Regions from separate parts of the Paenibacillus sp. Marseille-Q7038 genome, predicted to be linked through region 3. Evidence: riboswitches for the same ligand, from Rfam matches in the RefSeq annotation. Region 3 holds a riboswitch; each other region holds the start of a gene.
The links. A riboswitch is a leader RNA that binds a small molecule or an ion and turns the genes downstream of it on or off. The one in region 3 is predicted to bind thiamine pyrophosphate.

Region 1: it holds a riboswitch for thiamine pyrophosphate, as region 3 does, so the genes downstream of both, ACWPWY_RS15135 (ECF transporter S component) here and ACWPWY_RS17300 (ABC transporter substrate-binding protein) in region 3, are expected to answer to the same signal.
Region 2: it holds a riboswitch for thiamine pyrophosphate, as region 3 does, so the genes downstream of both, ACWPWY_RS10780 (thiamine phosphate synthase) here and ACWPWY_RS17300 (ABC transporter substrate-binding protein) in region 3, are expected to answer to the same signal.
Region 4: it holds a riboswitch for thiamine pyrophosphate, as region 3 does, so the genes downstream of both, thiC (phosphomethylpyrimidine synthase ThiC) here and ACWPWY_RS17300 (ABC transporter substrate-binding protein) in region 3, are expected to answer to the same signal.

The regions. Positions count from the first base shown of each region.
Region 1 is NZ_CBCOOM010000001.1:3,178,792-3,182,227, forward strand. Features, by position in the region: gene ACWPWY_RS15130 (ABC transporter ATP-binding protein) at 1-505, opposite strand, end outside; gene ACWPWY_RS15135 (ECF transporter S component) at 529-1,140, opposite strand; TPP riboswitch at 1,330-1,439, opposite strand; gene ACWPWY_RS15140 (AraC family transcriptional regulator) at 1,495-2,388, opposite strand; gene ACWPWY_RS15145 (PAS domain S-box protein) at 2,455-3,436, opposite strand, start outside.
Region 2 is NZ_CBCOOM010000001.1:2,278,919-2,282,354, reverse strand. Features, by position in the region: gene ACWPWY_RS10785 (ABC-F family ATP-binding cassette domain-containing protein) at 1-1,139, shown strand, start outside; TPP riboswitch at 1,217-1,320, shown strand; gene ACWPWY_RS10780 (thiamine phosphate synthase) at 1,528-2,202, shown strand; gene thiO (glycine oxidase ThiO) at 2,229-3,383, shown strand; gene thiS (sulfur carrier protein ThiS) at 3,380-3,436, shown strand, end outside.
Region 3 is NZ_CBCOOM010000002.1:46,397-49,832, forward strand. Features, by position in the region: gene serS (serine--tRNA ligase) at 1-748, opposite strand, end outside; TPP riboswitch at 1,131-1,249, shown strand; gene ACWPWY_RS17300 (ABC transporter substrate-binding protein) at 1,389-2,414, shown strand; gene ACWPWY_RS17305 (thiamine-binding protein) at 2,458-2,751, shown strand; gene ACWPWY_RS17310 (ABC transporter permease) at 2,748-3,436, shown strand, end outside.
Region 4 is NZ_CBCOOM010000001.1:3,401,842-3,405,277, forward strand. Features, by position in the region: gene thiC (phosphomethylpyrimidine synthase ThiC) at 1-827, opposite strand, end outside; TPP riboswitch at 1,127-1,237, opposite strand; gene ACWPWY_RS16150 (IclR family transcriptional regulator) at 1,365-2,114, opposite strand; gene ACWPWY_RS16155 (alpha/beta hydrolase) at 2,527-3,436, shown strand, end outside.

The DNA of each region.
Region 1 (3,436 bases), on a different contig from region 3:
TAGGTTCTACTCCAAGTACCGAAGCAATGGCCAGACGCTGTTTCATACCTTGGGAGAGAGCTTGCACCGGTGTATGTAAGTCAGGTAAGTCAAGTCCAACAAGACTTAGAAGTTCTCTAATCTTCGCTTGCATCTCTTCTCGGGGAACCTGACGATTCTCTAACACAAAAGCCAATTCCTCATCTACATAGGGCATACAAAACTGAGTATCTGGATCTTGAAAAACAATACCTGGATGGGCAGGAATATGTACATGATCTGCCTTCATCGGCACATCAACGGAATGAGGAATAAGTCCGCTCAGCACTTGAAGTAGTGTTGACTTTCCGCTGCCACTAGCACCAAGCAGTAACACTTTCTCCCCTTGATTTATAGTTAAAGATAATTTGTTGAACCAAATCTGAGATTCTCCGGGAAACTTCAGACGCAGATCGTCAATAGCTACTGCTACTGACTGCTGAGTAACGTATGCTTTCTCCTGTGTCTGCAAAGCTTTGTCCTCCATCGGACCTGTTATAGAAGGACACATTAGTGCAGTGCCTCCATATCTTCTTTCGTCGTTTTTCTTAAAGATTTCGTTACCCCCGTTATTTCCAAAGCTTTATACAGTGAATAAGCAACAATACCAGCTAACAAAATACTTCCGGCTAATCTTAGCCCAATAAGCAACGCATAACTCCACGTTTGCAATGAATCGATATAACCATATCCAAAATCAAGGATTAGGGAGCCGGCCGCTGATCCGATAGCAGCAAGTGACGTAATCCATACATTTACTTTTCGATAGAAAAACAGCGCAAAAATAAGTTCAGCTCCGAGTCCTTGTACCGCGCCATAGATCAGCGTAGAGATCCCCCACTCACTTCCTAAAAATGCACTTACGGTCGATGCCGCAATCTCTGCTAGAAGGGCAACACCTGGTTTACGAATGACGAGAAAAGCAAAGGTCCCTGCCATAAACCACATGCCGTAAATCATTTGTTCCGCATGGAGTCCAAACGGTTTGACTAGATCATAAGTAGGTCCCCATATTTTATAAATGATCCCAAATACAACAGCAAGCACAATCGTAACTAGAATATCGGTTAATGTAAGTCCTTTGCGCCCTGACTCTGAACTACGGCCTTTTGTCTGCAACATGTACAATTCCTCCTTAGAATATCAAAAAAAGCCTCCCCAATTCGGGCAGGCCAGGTAAGGACGCATCTGTATTCGCATCTAAAAAACAAAGGGTACACTTGGTCGGCAGCAATGGCTTGGAGAGTTACCTCACATCATTTCGTTCAGCTGGCTGCTTCTGCATTCATGCATCACATTTGTTCCTACATACGATTCGCGATATTCGTTCTCTACGCTGGCATTACCCAGATCAGATCTACGGTCAGCGGCATAAGGCCGCTCTCTCAGCCTGACTTCATCAAGCTCCCGTTCGTGCTTTTTAAGTTAGTTACAATGTACATGAAATATGCTTAATTGGCAATTACTTCTACAAAGTCACCAAGATCTGCGCTCCGTCTGTTCTCTGTAGGTACTAGGAGTGAGTCCGGTATGTTTTTTAAACAGAGTATGAAAATACTGACTGCTGCTGACCCCTACATAGTCACATAGTTCGTATATAGGTATGTCTGTCTGCTGAAGCAGCATTTTGGCTTTTTCCATCCGAATCCCAGTCAGATATTCTGTCAGCGTCTGGGATGTGCTTATCTTAAATATTCGCTGTAGATATCCCGGATGAAGACGGACTTCCGCCGCTAAATCCTTAATTTGAATATTGCGATCATAATTCTGATGCATGTAGAGAATACATCGTTTGACATAACCTTCTGCACTCGGTTCTCTTGTCATTACCACTTCTTCGCGGAGCCTTGCAATACGTACAAACAGTTGTAAAAACAACAGATCCGTCATCGTATTTTTCTGTCCTACCGGTTGCCGGTCCAGCTCCAACACCAGACTTTTGAGCACATAATATACCTCTTCCGGATCGGAGAGGACCATGTACTCAAAAGGAGATTTCACAAAATCGGATAAGGCCTTTTCTTCTGCCAATAACGATTTCACTGACGAATCAAATGAAGTGTCTCCTTCTTCAAAACCAAACTCCACATTTAGCATCCGGCAGGCAACTTCCGGCTCTACGATGAGTCTATGCGAGACATCTGCGTCCAAAATAATAAACTCGCCTTTACGCAGCATGATCAATTCACGATGTCCATCCTTGCACTTCACATCAATGGTACATCCTCCTTGAATCACATACATAATCTCAGTCCAGCGATGTTCGTGGTAGGCCATCTCATAGTCTTTCCATTGCTTATAGTAGTAGGCATAGAAGTACGGGTTCCACGAGCCTTCTGACGGATGCATGCAGAAGAAACTGCCTGACATGTTAAAGCCCCCCTGTATTTCGAATCAGAATTATAGATTCAGAAGATGAAATACCACCAGGGGACCTTACGTCAGTCGTAGGGTTCTGAACTTCTCGATAACCTCAGATATTGAATTCATACTTAATGGCTTGCTTATATATTCATCCATGCCCAAAGACATGTACTTCTCCCGATCTCCTTTTATTGCATGTGCCGTTACAGCCACAATATAAGGACTATCCTCTGCTAGCTGTTCACGAATCAGGCGTGTAGATTCCACTCCATCCATGATCGGCATTTGAATATCCATAAACACGATATCATAGGAATCTTCCAAACAAGCTTTCAATGCTTCTTTTCCGTTAGGAACAACAATAGCCTTGTAACCTAATTTATTCATCATTTTAACAAGGACGATCTGATTAACCTCATTATCTTCTACGACAAGAATACGCAGTCCACTATCTATTTCATCATCGTATCTTTGATTATGTCTGTCCTCGATCAATTCGAGGTTGGTCTGCAGAGAAAAGTAAGCAGTAAACACAAAACGTGAACCCGATTGGTACCTTCTAGGCTCATATCTGATCTCTCCGCCCATCAGTTCTACCATCTTCTTACTGATCGCAAGACCGAGTCCCGTTCCTTCGATTTGTCTTGTCATGTAATGATCCACTTGGTAAAAAGGTTCGAAAAGCCTTTCTGCTTTACTTTCCGGAATGCCAATACCCGTGTCCAACACTTCGAATTCAAGACACACTTCATCATCGTCTTGGTCGATTTTTTTGGCAGATAAAGAAATGGTACCCTTCTGTGTAAATTTAATCGCATTACTGAGCAGATTAATTAAAACTTGTCTCAGCTTATTACCATCGCCCATCAGCTTATCAGGAATACTCTCATCGACTGATATTTCTACATGCAAATCTTTATTCTTAGCCCTTGGCAGATTTAGATAGTAGACATCAGAAAGAATCGAGTTTAACTGCATCGGTTCAATCGATAGTTCCATTCTTCCAGATTCGACTTTAGAGAAATCAAGAATATCATTAATGATCGTAAGGAGC
Region 2 (3,436 bases), on a different contig from region 3:
TTGATGTGAAAGTGGAAGAAATGGCGAACGGACTTGGTTTGTCTGCTATTGGACTTGATCGGGATGTATCTGCACTTAGTGGAGGACAACGTACAAAGGTACTGCTTGCAAAATTGTTGCTTGAGAAACCTAATGTTCTGCTCTTGGATGAGCCTACTAACTATTTGGATGTAGAGCATATTGAATGGCTTACTCGTTACTTGAACGATTATCCGTATGCGTTTATGCTTATTTCTCATGATACGGAATTTATGAACAAGGTGGTTAATGTAATCTACCATTTGGAATTCGCGAAGCTCACACGTTATACGGCGAATTACGAAAAATTCCTTGATATGGCCGATGTGAATAAGAATCAGCATATTGATGCTTATGAGAAACAACAGGAGTTTATCAAGAAGCAGGAAGACTTTATTCAGCGTAATAAAGCGAGATATTCAACGTCAGGCCGAGCGAAGAGCCGTGAGAAACAACTAGATCGTCTAGAACGAATTGATCGCCCAGAAGAAGCTGCGAAGCCTATATTCGGATTTAAAGAAGCTAGAGCCAGTGGTAAAACGGTATTTGAAGGAATCGATTTTGAAATTGGTTATGACCGCCCACTCCTTCCGAAGATGACGATGACGATTGAGCGTGGGGAAAAAATTGCTATTGTCGGCTGTAATGGTGTAGGTAAATCAACGTTGCTTAAGACAATTCTTGGTAAAATTCCGGCATATAGCGGTAAAACGTACCTTGGTGACTTTTTGTTCCCTTCTTATTTCGAACAGGAAGTTCGTCCTGAGAAAATCACACCAATCGATGATGTATGGAATGAGTTCTCTCATCTGAATCAGCATGAAGTACGGGCACATCTTGCTCGCTGCGGTCTTAAAAATGAACACATCACAAGACCTCTAAATATGCTGAGCGGTGGAGAACAGGCTAAAGTACGGCTATGTAAATTAATGATGCGCGAAACGAACTGGATTCTATTTGATGAGCCTACGAATCACTTAGACGTTGTGGCTAAAGAAGAGTTGAAACGCGCGCTAAAAGAATTTAAAGGTACTGTGATTCTTGTATCTCACGAACCTGATTTCTACGAAGATTGGGTAACTAAGACTTGGAATGTGGAGGAATGGTCTCAAGAAGCGTAGTCATATGCTAATGAGTCTCTCTTTTACAAATTTTCTCATTTGTGATAGAATGAGCATCTGAACGTAACTTTATATCGACGAATCACTAGGGGGGCCGCTTGTCGGCTGAGATGGATATATTTCCAGACCCTTTGAACCTGATCTGGTTAGAACCAGCGTAGGGAAGTGGGCTAGCAGCTTGTGCTAGTATGAGTTTTGACGTATTGAATACAGTATATGGCTAAGTTGATGCTAAGAGGGAGAGAAAATCCTTCCTTGTTGCTTTATATCACTTTAGCGAATGCTCATTTTCAATTCCGCCTAACCAAACCACTCCTTACGAGGAGTGGTTTTTTTGCGTTCATTTTAAATCATACTCTCGGCACATCAGGATGGAGGAGAAAGAGAATTGTCAACAAAATCTATTGAATTTCATGTGATTTCTTCTCAGCAGATGAGTCATGATTTAGTAGAACTAAACCATTTTGTGGAGATTTGGCCGTATATCACTTCATTTCATCTTCGGAAGAAGGAAAGTAGTTACGAAGAAATGGAGAAGATCGTACAACATGTGGTAGAGCTAAAGATTCCTATGAATAAGTTGACCCTAAACCGTCACCAAGAGCTTGCGCTTGCCTACAAAACAGGAGCTCTCCATGTGGGAGTGCAAGAAATAAGCCACGCTTTGAAAACTTCATTGCACAGAAAAGAAGTGAGAAAAGAAGTGAAGCCTAAGGCATCAACGAAACGAGCTATAAGACTTGGTGTCTCTGTCCATTCACTGGAAGAAGCGAAGATTGCTGAAAAAAAGGGAGCAGATTATGTTTTTTACGGACATATGTACCCTTCTCATAGTAAACCAGGGCTGCCCCCCAGAACACTTGCTTCCCTTCAGGAGATTTGTGAAGTGATTAACCTGCCTGTGATCGCCATTGGTGGAATTACACCTTCGCGGGTTGAAGAACTGATGTGGGCGGGGGCAAGTGGGATTGCCGTAATTTCAGGAGTATTACAGTCGGAAGATCCGCTGGAAGCTGTCTATAGGTATAGAAAAGAATTAGATAAGTATGGGGATATCAAATAGCGGGCAAGGGATGGAGGGGAAGATAATTGACTTTAAACAGATTAGATCAGGAAAACAAACGGAATGCGGAAGTGCTTGTTATTGGAGGCGGTGTCATCGGATCCGCTATAGCTTATTACTTGTCATGTGACGGAATGGACGTAATACAGCTTGAAGGTGCTCATCAGGCGAATGGAGCTTCTGGTCATGCAGCGGGGATGCTTGCAGCAGGGCTTGAACATTTTTCATCAGAGGAAATTAGGAGATGGGCGCAGCGCAGCCAGCAGCTTATGGGACCATTAATTGATGATCTAAAGCTACACAGTGAAGTCAACGTAGCCATCAACGATAATGGCTTTGTCGTACCTTTTATGGAAGATAGGTACCAAGAAGAAAAATTCTCAAAAACCATAGATCAGACAAAGCAGGGACACTGGTGGGACAAGATCAAACTACAAAATGAAATTCCAAAAATCACGGGGAAAGCAGAAGGTGCTTTATTTTATTCCCAAGAACATCAACTGCTACCTGCCGAGTTAACCAAAGCTTATATCAAAGGTGCACAAAAGAAAGGAGCTACTTTTATCGATGACTGCTCCGTTTCAAGACTACTACTCGAAAATGACCGTGTTACCGGAGTAGAGACGAATCAAGGTATTTATACAGCAGATAAAGTGGTGGTTGCGGCAGGACTTGGCAGCAATAGAATTCTAGGGACTATCAACATTGAACTGAATATCTATCCTGTAAAAGGCGAAATGATAGCCCTATCAATGAATAGTGAAACTTTGCGCTATACGATCTATACTCCTGATGTTTACATTGTTCCCAAACCAAATCAGGAAATTTGGATCGGTGCCACGAGTATTCCTTACGGAAATGATAATAAAGTAAGTGTCTCTGGCCTGAATACCCTTTTACATAAAGCAGCAGGCTGGATTCCTGATATAGGTGAAGCTTCTTTTCTGCACACATGGGCGGGCCTAAGGCCACAAACAATAGATGGACTACCCTACATAGGAGCTTATTCTGAAGTTCAAGGCTTGTATCTTGCAGTAGGTCATTATCGCAATGGTATTTTACTTAGTGCAGTCACAGGAGAGACGATGAGCCGCTTGTTATCTGGAGAAACGGAAGATGAGATCGGTATCAGTTCCTTTTCAGCAAGCCGGATTATAAAAGAGAGGAGCGGAATTCATTGAAACTAAAAGTAAACGGACAGCACATGCAAATAGATGAGGATCAATTAAGTGTC
Region 3 (3,436 bases):
GCTCAGTTACATCAACAACTTCCCCGGCATAATACGAGATCAGCGGAACTTCCGAAGTGCCGACGAGGAACTTATCCTCTTCTTCCAGCGCATAGGTCTGATCACGACCTGTAGGAAAGAAACCGGTATTAATCAGCGCCTCTTCACGTACCATAATCGGTACATCCATCGGTATAAATCCGTGCTTCATCACGATATCCAGCGCCAGCTGCTGAACGGCCCGGTGCAATAGTACGCCGTCTCCTTTTAAATAATAACTTCTCGAACCGCCGACTTTCACTCCGCGAGGGACATCAAACAGATCGTGCATTTCCCCGAGCTGCATATGATCCTTGATGGTAAAATCCCTTACTCTTACTTCACCCACTTTCCGCACGAGTACATTGTCTTCATCCGATTTCCCGATCGGGGTGTCCTTCGAGACGATATTCGGAACGAGCATCATCTGTCTTTCATACTCTTTCTCAGTCTCAGACAATTCCTTGTCTATTTGTTCAATACTAACGCCCAGCTCTCTAATCTCTATCCTCAGCTGCTCGGCTTCTTCCTTTCGTCCTTCTTTCATGAACTGGCCTACTTTTTGCGATCCTTTATTCCGCTGCCCGCGCAGCTTCTCTACTTTAGTAATGAGTTCTCTTCTTCTGTCATCTGTTTTTATAAGTTCTTTTACCGATAGGCTCATATTCTTCAGCCTTGCAACTTCCTCTACCTCATCTGCATGCTCTCGTATCCAGTTCATATCCAGCATACCGCTCACATCCCTGTCGTTATTTTATAAAAAAAGACAAAGAGCGCCCTCATCCCTTGGGACGAGGAGCGCTCTATATGCTCGCGGTGCCACCCAATTTATTGAAATGAATACGGATCCGTGCACATTTCAATCACTTTGGTTCCGCGGTAACGGGCGGTGCCGATTAACTTAGGGGATATCCATATTCCCTTAACGAAAATGCCTCCGAGTTGGAATCTCTTCACTGGCATTTTAACCGATTTTTAGTTGGCATTATTATAATGTAGCATTCCCCTATTCGCAACCTTTTTATGCAATGAATCGGTTCTGCTTGTTTCTATTATCTGGACATGCCTGTTATATAAGACTATAATACATGGTTGTAACACCTTAACTTTATAATGTACTCAAGGGGTGCTGGTTAAGCCGGCTGAGATAGTATCCGTGAATAACGTGCAGATACGTACCCTGTAACCTGATCTGGATAATGCCAGCGTAGGAATGGAGAAATATATTAGGGCTTTCTACTTCATGTAGAAATATACCCGTTCCCTTACGTACAAGAGCATCCCGATCCGGGATGCTTTTTTTTATGATGAAAAAGTAGCTTACAGGTGCATTCTAAAGGAATCTAAGACATCTAAAGGAGAGGGAAACATTGCAGAGAAAATTAGGTACTTTCATACTGCTTGCCATACTCACCATCGTCACGGCCTGTGGAAATGCCGGAAATGGCACTTCAGGAGAGCAGAACGGGACAGATGGAGCAGCAGGGGATGAATCACTTCGTGATATCAAAGTGGTACTCGATTGGACTCCAAACACGAATCATACCGGGCTGTATGCTGCGGTAGATCAAGGATTTTATCAAGAAGAAGGATTGAACGTCGAGATTATTCAACCTGGACAAGCAGGTGCAGATACTATGGTCGCTTCTGGTGAAGTGCCTTTTGGAGTAAGTTATCAGGAAGGTGTGACTCAGGCTCGTACCCAAGGCGTACCTATTGTGTCCATCGCAGCAGTCATTCAGCATAATACATCAGGTTTTGCTGCTCCAGCTGATCGAAACATCAAGTCACCTAAAGATTTTGAAGGTAAAACTTATGGCGGCTGGGGCTCCCCGATCGATTCTGCCGTTCTTGATACCATTATGAGTCTCGAAGGCGGCGATGTAGATAAGGTGTCTAATGTGAACATGGGCGATGCGGATTTCTTTACAGCGATCAAGCGTGACATTGATTTTGCATGGATCTTCTATGGTTGGACCGGAATTGAAGCTGAGCTGCGCGGTGAGGCTATTGATATGTTTTATGTCAAAGATTACTCCGAGAAGCTTGATTACTATACACCGGTTCTGATCTCCAATGAAAAAACAATTAACGAAGACCCTGAACTTGTAAAAGCATTTATGCGTGCAACCACCAAAGGTTACGAGTATGCGATTGAACATCCAGAAGAGGCAGCCGGTATTCTAAGCGCAGCTGTTCCCGATCTCGATGAAGATCTTGTGCTGGCCAGTCAGAAATGGCTGAGCCCAAAATATCAGGATGATGCTTCTCGCTGGGGCGAGCAAAAGGCAGAAGTATGGCAGAACTACTCTGACTGGATGGTAGAGCATGGGCTTCTCGATCAGCCGCTGGAAGTAGAAAAAGCATACACAAATGAATTTTTACCAACTGAATAATTTGGTTATTACCACTTATGAAGGAAAGAGAAGGTGATTCACCATGGCAAAAACACTACTCAGCATTCAGGTCATACCGAAAACACCGAATGGAGAAGATTCCATTCCTTATGTAGATAAGGCGATTGAGGTCATTCAACAGTCCGGACTTACATATCAGGTTAATCCGCTCGAAACCACACTCGAAGGAGAACTTCCTGAGCTGCTTGAGGTGGTCCGCCAAATGCATGAAGTACTGATTGAAGCAGGTAGTCCAAGTGTGATCTCTCAGATTAAGATCGCTCATTATCCTAGCGGAATCAGTATGGAAGGTCTTACGGAGAAATATCGCCCATGAGTTCTTGGTGGAAAAGCGTATGGCCGCCTCTTACGGCAGTCATCCTCTTCTTAGCGGTGTGGCAAATTGCCGTGCCGCTTTTTCATATTGAGAAGTGGATTCTGCCGAGTCCTGCCGATATAACGAAAGAAGCAATTGCACAGGCTGCAAGTCTCACCGAGCATACCTGGGCGACGGCGCAGCTGACTTTGCTTGGGTTCTTGATTGGTACAAGCGTTGGACTCCTCACGGCGATGCTACTTCATCTTGTCCCATTTTTGAAATCGGCTTTATATCCGCTGCTTATTCTTAGTCAGAATATTCCGACGATTGCCCTTGCTCCTCTGCTCATGATCTGGTTTGGCTTTGGACTCCTTCCCAAAATCATTGTCATTACGCTGGTTTGCTTCTTCCCTGTTGCCGTATCCACCATGGATGGACTGACGCAGACAGATCGGGGAATGATGAACTACATGCGAATGGCCGGAGCAAGCAAAGCGCAAATTTTCCGAAAATTAGAAGTTCCGCATGCGCTCCCTTCCGTTTTTTCCGGTGTAAAAATTGCCGCTACTTATAGTGTTATGGGTGCCGTGATTGCGGAGTGGATTGGAACGGATCGCGGTATCGGTTATTATATGATGCTTCAAAAATCTGCCTACCGTACCGACCGGGTTTTTGTTGCAATGGCAATCATCGTCCTGTTAAG
Region 4 (3,436 bases), on a different contig from region 3:
TCAATCAGGGTATCCCGGTACACTTCCCAGCTTAGCTGATCTGCTTCTCCATTCACCTTTTCGAGCGCCTGATATAAAGGCACGGTTCCAATAGGAACAGGGGAGTTACGGATAATCCACTCCCGCGTGGTATGAATGTTACGGCCGGTTGATAAATCCATCACAGTGTCGGCGCCCCAGCGTACCGCCCACGTCATTTTCTCTACCTCTTCCTGAATAGAGGAAGAAACAGCGGAGTTACCAATGTTTGCATTGATTTTCACGAGAAAATTTCTTCCGATCATCATCGGCTCAGTTTCCGGATGATTAATATTGGACGGTAGAATCGCTCGTCCACTGGCAATTTCTTCGCGCACAAATTCAGGTTCCAGCCCTTCACGAATGGCAGCAAACTCCATCTCCGGAGTAACGATTCCCTGGCGGGCATAATGCAGCTGCGTCACATTCTGCCCCAATTTTGCTCGAAGCGGCCTTCTAGATTCTCCTGGAAAAACTTCAGCTTCTTGCAGAACACTTCGTTCCGACCGTAGTCCATTGTCCTCCGGTTTCACGGTCCGTCCTTCATAATACTCAACATCCCCGCGCTCCCTAATCCACTCATGCCGAAATGCAGGAAGTCCTTTCGTAATATCAGCTTCATAATCGGCATCCCCCATCGGTCCACTCGTATCATAGACACGAAAAGGTTCATTGATCTCTACCCCTTGCGGGGTATGTGTGGGACTCAGCTCTATCTCGCGTTCCGGAACAGCAAGATCAGGCCGAGATCCTTTCTTGTACACTTTACGGCTTGCAGGAAAAGGAATGTACATCGATTCACTCCCCATTCCTTCTGTAACATCCTCAGCTTTACTACGCTCGGTACTGGCTTGTTGCTGCAATTTCATCGTTTTCATCCTCCTTCAAAGTGGCTTACCGCCCCTGTCAAAGAATCACATGAACCTTTGCTGCAAAAGAAGTGTACGACAATAAAAAAAGCCGATTCCCTAGGGGAATCGGCTTCTATACAATAGTTTGTTCCTACTCTCTCCATATTTACACAGGCGAACTTCGGGGCAGTGTTATCACACGGCACCTGAAATCAAATAAGCTACCTATATTTGGATGGAATCGAATAAGCTCCTAATGTTATCGCCAATTACTTCCCTACGCTGGTATGATCCAGATCAGGTGCAAAGAGTCCGGTATCTTGCGACACCATCTCAGCCCGGCCTTTCGGGCTCCCCTAGTAAGTTGATATTACGTTGTAATGATAGATCACTGCCGCTCTTTTAAAGAACGGTCTCTATTAGGTTATCTCATAAAAATAAGAAATACAACCTATTATTTACAAATTCCAGCATGAGCACTCTTGAGCCCTGCTATTATCTCAACATAAGCCCCATCTGAGCTGCTGCTTTAACAAGCACAGGTCCATATTCATGCAGTGTTTCCTGAGATAATCTGCTGACAGGTCCCGAGACGGATAAAGCCGCTGCCACATTCCCTTTACGGTCAAAGATCGGGGCAGAAACGGCAGCTGCTCCCGGCTCTCTTTCTTCATAACTTGTAGCAAAACCCAAAGCTTTAATCTCTTGGAGCTGCGCTAAATAGGTTTCTTTGTCAAAAGGAATCTGAGGATCAAACTCCCTGATTAATTGTTCCTGCTCTTCCATTGGAGCAAAAGCGACAAGTACTTTGCTCGAGGCTCCTACAGACAAAGGAAGTCTGACTCCTACAGGAGCGACTCGGCGAATCGCCTGGTTGCTCTGCACAGCTTGAACACGAATACGTTCGCTGCCATCTCTTAAATATAAACTAACGGTCTCTCCTAGATTATCGCGCAACTGCTCCATTGCAGGAAGCAACAGCACGGCGGGATCATCACTCTGCGACATATGCGCAGCGAGTTCCCATATCCGAATCCCCAGCCGATATTTCTCGGTAGCAGGATTACGGATAACAAACCCTCTCTCCTCCAGAGTCGACAACAGTCGATGCACCGTACTTTTATGTAATCCAATCTTACTGGATATTTCGGTTAGCCCAAGGTCCGTCTGACCTGTAAAAGTGAGCAGAATATCGAGTGCCCGTTCGACCGCTCGAACTGTTGATTTGCGATCCTGATCTTCCATGGGATCCATGCTCCTTTCATGTTTCATCACGTGAAACCTGGTTACATAAATTATATGAGAACTCATCCTTAAAGTAAAGAAAATTATTGAGAATCAATCTCATTTAGATAAGTTCATACTCTTTATCAAGGTCCTCTTCTCTCTTCATGGGATTAGGGCTTGCTTCACTTGACAATTCACTTTTGATACTTGAATGTCGAATATTACATCTGTGTAACAAATCATCTTAATGGATTGACTTTGCTACTTATAGAACATAGGATTAAAAACAATAGTAAGAGAGTCAAGAAGTGACTTATACACTATTTGTCATACTTTGTCGTAAATTCATGTGAACTCATCCAATAACTAGTACTTTCGTCATCAGGGAAAGAGGTTGCATAAGATACTAACTAGAAGGAGGGGATCCTGAGTGTTTCCTACATCCAAGAGCAATAACCATCTTCAGCGAGACGTATCAACGATTCCTCCAGCAATCTCACCAAGGTTGATCCGTTTTAAACATATTATTGTAGCTCTTATTCTATCCATCATCTTCTTTTTTGTATTCTGTTTTATTGCTCTGCATGCCTATATCGCCTGGGTACTTTCCAATCCAACTGTGGCACCCGTATACTCGAATCCGATGCTTGCCAAAGGGATGGCTTATGAAGAAGTCACCATTCCCGCAGTCGATGGAAGCCGCAATGTGAATGGCTGGTATATTCCCGCAGAGGAAGACAGCGCAAAAAAAACGATCGTTTTGAGTCATGGATATGGAGCTAATCGGGAGGAATCTTGGATTCCAATGTATGATCTGGCTCATTACGCTCATCAGCAAAACTTTAATGTTATTATGTTTGACTACGGATTTGCCTCCCAGAACAGCCGCGGTGTTGCTACAGGAGGAAAAGCAGAGTCCAAGCAGTTGCTCGGTGCAGTACAATTAGCTAAGCAAAAGGGAGCTCAAGAAGTCGTCGTATGGGGCTTCTCGATGGGAGCCGGTACGGCTTTGCAGGCTGCTCTCGTCTCGGATGATATTGATGCTATGATCCTCGACAGCACCTTCTTGCTTGAGCCAGATACCCTTTATCATAATATCCAGAACCAGATCGACTTGCCAAGACAGCCAACACTACAGATTCTTACCATGTTATTTCCTATTCTTAATGGTACAAGTCTGAATTCCATACCTTATCAGGCAGTAAAAACAACAGATTATGACATTCCGATCTTATTCATTCATGGTACACAGGATGACAAAGCTCCTTATCCTATGGCTGAACTTTTGGCTAGTAATCAAACGAATCCAAATTCAGATGTGTGGATTGTAGATGATGCAC